2 regions of the Paeniglutamicibacter sp. NPDC012692 genome follow, and region 2 is predicted to be linked to the other one. Evidence: riboswitches for the same ligand, from Rfam matches in the RefSeq annotation. Region 2 holds a riboswitch; the other holds the start of a gene.
What was found. Region 2 has a riboswitch for glycine ahead of gcvP (aminomethyl-transferring glycine dehydrogenase). Riboswitches for the same ligand answer to the same signal wherever they lie in the genome.
Positions count from the first base shown of each region.

Region 1 (2,459 bases), on a different contig from region 2:
TGTGGTGAGCGCCCAGAGGATGAAGCCGAAGAAGGCCAGGACCACGTATGGCATGAACGTTCCGCCGGGCATCTTGAACTTGCTGTCCGCGTGCAGCTGCGGGCGACGCTTGCGGTATACCAGGTAGCTGATCAGGATGATCGACCAGACGAACATGAAGCACAGCGCCGAGACCGTGGTGACCAGGGTGAAGGCCTCCGCCACCGAACCCTCGGCGTAGAGCAGCGCCACTCCGGCAAGCAGGAACATGCAGGAGAACAGCAGCGCGTTGCGCGGAACCTTGGTCCGGGAGAGCTTCGCGAAGGCCTTGGGGGCGTCGCCCTCCTCGGCCAGTCCGTGGACCATGCGGGAAGTCGAGTAGATACCGGAGTTTGCGCTGGAGGTTGCCGAGGTGAGCACCACGAAGTTCACGATGCCGGCGGCACCGGCCAGACCCGCCAGAGCAAACATGGCCACGAACGGGGATTCCTCGGCGCTGAAAAGGTTCCACGGCTGGACGGCCATGAGGATGACCAACGCACCCACGTAGAAGAAGAGGATGCGGACCGGGATGGAGTTGATGGCACGCGGCAGGGTCTTCTCCGGGTCCTTGGTCTCGGCTGCGGTGGTGCCGACCAGCTCGATGCCGACGAACGCGAACACCGCGATCTGGAAGCCGGCGACGAAGCCCATGAAACCCGTCGGGAACATCCCGCCGTCGCTCCAGAGGTTCGTGAAGGAGGCCGTGACGCCGTTGTGTTCGAAGCCCGTGATGACCATGACCAGGCCGATGACGATCAGCGCGCCGATGGCGACGATCTTGACCAAGGCGAACCAGAACTCGGTTTCGCCGAAGTTCTTCACGCTCGGCAGGTTAAGTGCCACCAGCAACAGGATGCAGGCCACGGCCGGGATCCACAGCGGCAAGTCCTTCCACCAGTACGCCACATAGTGGGAGATCGCCACGACGTCGGCGATGCCGGTTACCACCCAGCAGAACCAGTAGGTCCAGCCGGTGAAGAATGCCGCCCACGGGCCAAGAATGTCCCCGGCGAAGTCGGAGAAGTTCTTGTAGTTGGTGTTGCTCAACAGCAACTCGCCCATCGCGCGCATCACGAAGAAGAGCATGAAGCCGATGATCATGTAAACGAAGATCACCGAGGGTCCGGCGACCGAGATGGTCTTGCCCGAGCCCATGAACAGGCCGGTGCCAATGGCCCCGCCGATCGCGATCAGTTGGATGTGGCGGTTGGAGAGCCCTCGCTCGAGGTGGGGCGTGGAACTGTTGTTGCTCATGCTGCTGCCTTCCAGGTGGGTGCTGGTGCTTCGGTGGCGTGCCATGGACGATTCCCTAGCGGTGGTCGCCGACGGGGGGCTGGGTTCTGAATCGAGTCCGCCGCGTTGTTCTCCGAGGCAACCATTCCCATGCCGTTGCGCTTGCAGGAGAGACCCAGGGCGGGGCGCGCAGCAAACTCCGGATCCAGCAGAGCGGGATCTCGGAGCAGGATGGCGGGCGCGCCGATGGTCAACCGGGCATTGGCTTGGGTGGGTAGCATCTTGGAGGAACTCCCGAATCGCGCGCGGACGATGCCGCGCTGTTCTTGGATCCTCCCCAATCTGTTTACTTACCTGAGAGTTTCCATCCCAACCCGCATTGGGTGGGACTTGCTCCTTCGGTGAGCACGGATTCCACCGTGCTGCTTTCCAGATTCGCCTCTTCGTGGCGGTACGGGGGCCTGAGAGTTTCCTGGGGAGGAATTGCTCCTACGGCGCCCGTCCATGGCTCGAACGGGTCTCTCCCGCCACGTGTCGACAGCGATTTGTTTGTGACTGCAGTCACAATTTACGCTCAGTGGGCACATGGCGCAACTCGAGACGCATATTGTGTAGCAGGAGCCGAACGGCACTCCGCTGACATGGAACGAAATGCATTGCACTGGCGTCACATTCGCCGTTCCGGGCTGGATATGACGCTAACCGAGCAAATATCCCATTTCCCGAATCCTGCCCCCACGCGTCCTTCTCACTCGAGACCGGCTCACCGAGACTGCGAAACAATCCATCGCAAACCCGCAGTGGCGAACATGCATCGAATCGACCGACTTGTTCGTTGGACCTAATAGAGAACCCATCGAGTCAATCAACGGAGCCCCTTGCACTCTTCCCATGCGGAACCCAATGCGGGAGTCACCACGGACCCGCAAACCGAGCACGTCGATGCCCGATCGGATGTTGCGCTGGGCCGCCGGACCATTGTGTTGCTGGGCATCGACGGTGCAGGCAAGACCACGGCCGCGACCGCCCTCGTTGCCGGGATCCGGGCCAGAGGCATTCGAGCCCAGTTACTGCGCAATCCGGCCGGTCGGCGATGGATGTCCCGCGTGGCAGCACGATTCGGCACCGCGTTGCCACCGGTCTGGGCCAATCGGCTGGAATCCGTGGTGCGATCCGTTAACGTCCTCCTCGCCCATGCCCGCGCC
Region 1 is NZ_JBIBDE010000003.1:321,662-324,120, reverse strand. It holds gene cycA (D-serine/D-alanine/glycine transporter) at 1-1,275, opposite strand, end outside; glycine riboswitch at 1,694-1,791, opposite strand; gene ACFY5D_RS13475 (dTMP kinase) at 2,133-2,459, shown strand, end outside.
Region 1: linked by a shared signal. The riboswitch ahead of cycA (D-serine/D-alanine/glycine transporter) and the one ahead of gcvP (aminomethyl-transferring glycine dehydrogenase) in region 2 are both predicted to bind glycine.

Region 2 (2,459 bases):
GCGCAGGTAGCGCAGCATCTGGGTTTCGGACTTGATGGTGTTGAAGATCGGGTGGGTCAGGTAGTCGCTGGTGCGCTGCACCGCGGCTGCCAGTTCGAAGCCCTCAGCCTTGAAGGACTCGCCGGTGACGCCGAAGACGCCGGCGATGGCGGCAACGTGGGCGGACGTGGTGGTCTCGTCGGTGGAGATGCCCACGGTGTCTGCGTTCACGCGGCGCAGGTTGATGCCGGCAGCCTCGGCCGCGGTGATGATGGCATCGACGTCGGCGACCTTCACCTGGACGGTGTCGAAGAACGAGTCGGCAACCAGCTCCAGGCCTGCGCCGGAGAGCGCGGTGGCGATGGTGCGGGCGTGGTTGTGGGTGCGCTGGGCGATGCGCTTCAGGCCGGCCGGGCCGTGGTACACGGCGTACATCGAGGCCGTGATGGCCAGCAGCGCCTGGGCGGTGCAGATGTTGGAGGTGGCCTTTTCGCGGCGGATGTGCTGCTCACGGGTCTGCAGGGCCAAGCGGTAGGCCGGGGCTCCGGCGTTGTCCTTGGACACGCCGACCAGGCGGCCGGGCAGCGAACGCTCCAGGCCGTTGCGCACTGCCATGTAGGCTGCGTGCGGGCCGCCGAAGAACAGCGGCACGCCGAAACGCTGGGTGTTGCCGACGGCGATGTCAGCACCCTGGTCGCCCGGGGCGGCGATCATGGTCAGGGCCAAGATGTCGGCCGCTACGGTGATCATCGCGCCGCGTTCCTTGGCGGCGGCAATGATGGCCGTGTGGTCAACCACGGCGCCGTTGTTGCCCGGCTGCTGCAGCACGATGCCGGAGATGTCGCCCTCGGGCAGGCCCGCGGTCAGGTCGGCGATCTCGACCTCGAAGCCCAGCGCGTCGGCGCGACCCTGCACAACGGCAACGGTCTGCGGGAAGAGGTTCGCATCGAGCACGGTCTTGGCGGTGGCTTTGGCCTTGTTGGCGCGGCGCATCAGCAGCACGGCCTCGGCAACGGCGGAAGCCTCGTCGAGCATCGACGCGTTGGCGATCGGCAGCGCGGTCAGGTCCATGACCATGGTCTGGAAGTTCAACAGGGCCTCGAGGCGGCCCTGGGAGATTTCAGGCTGGTACGGGGTGTACGCGGTGTACCAGGCCGGATCCTCAAGGATGTTGCGCAGGATCACCGGCGGGGTGAAGGTGTCGGAGAAACCCTGACCGATCATCTGGGTCTTCATCACGTTCTTGCCTGCCAAAACGCGCAGGTCGGCCAAAACTTCGGCCTCGGTGCGAGGGGCAGGCAAGTCCAGGGGTTCGCTCTGGCGGATGTCGGCCGGAACGGCCGTGTCGACGAGTTCGTCGAGGGAGGAATAACCAAGCTGGGCAAGCATGGTGTCAATGTCGCTGCCCTGGGGGCCAATATGGCGGGCGACGAACTCAGCGGACGGGGTCACGGTCATGGGGAACTCCATTGGGTCATCGGCGTGCGTGCACGCCGAACGAGCTGCAAGTTCCTCCCCGACCCTGTTGCTGTGACCTGAGAGTTTCCGCACCGCTGCGCCCTACGGCGAAACGCATGCTTGCACCTTCGGTGAGCCGCACCGCCGTGGCGATGTTGCTACTTTCCAGAGTTGCCTCTTCGCGGCGGTACGGGGGCCTGAGAGTTTCCCGGGGAGGAATTGCTCCTACGGCGCCCGACCAACTTACGTTGTGCGGGACTCTCCCGCCGCATGTCAGTGGCTATGCCCCCTGCGAGGCACGATTAACATCCTACCGGCCATGCGTGAGCTATACAACACGCAACCTTCCAACCCTTATCAGTCGGCGATTCCCCACCGCGCTCCGGGCCGCCCCAAGGGATTTCAACAAAACACTTGACGCTTCAACCATCCGAGGTCTAGAGTTTTACTTGAAAGTTCAACCAAACATTTTGAGGACTCCATGAAGAACTTCCTCGCTCGACTCTTCGGAAAGAAGGACACCATGTCCATCGACATCACCATCATCGGCACCGGCAACATGGCCCGCGCACTGTCAACCCGCGCACTCGCCGCCGGCAAGAACCTGCAGGTCCTGGCCCGCAACACCGAGGCCGCAACGGCACTCGCCACCGAACTCGGCCGCGGCACCGCCTCCGGCAACATCACCGAGGCCCCGGCCGGCGGCATCGTCATCCTGGCACTGCCCTTCGACGCCTCCAAGGAATACGTGCAGGCACAGGGCGCGGCGCTGGACGCGAAGATCCTCGTCGACATCTCCAACCCCGTCGACTTCGCAACCTTCGATTCGCTGACCACCGCCGACGGCAGCTCCGCCGCCGAGGAAATCGCCGCACTCACCTCAGCCAGCGTCGTCAAGGCGTTCAACACCAACTTCGCTGGACCGCTGACCGCGGGCAACGCCGACGGAGCGGCCCAGGACATCTTCATCGCCGGCGACGATGCCGCCCGCACCGCCGTGGCAGAGTTCGTCTCGGCCGCCG
Region 2 is NZ_JBIBDE010000007.1:191,534-193,992, reverse strand. It holds gene gcvP (aminomethyl-transferring glycine dehydrogenase) at 1-1,437, opposite strand, end outside; glycine riboswitch at 1,613-1,713, opposite strand; gene ACFY5D_RS20065 (NADPH-dependent F420 reductase) at 1,919-2,459, shown strand, end outside.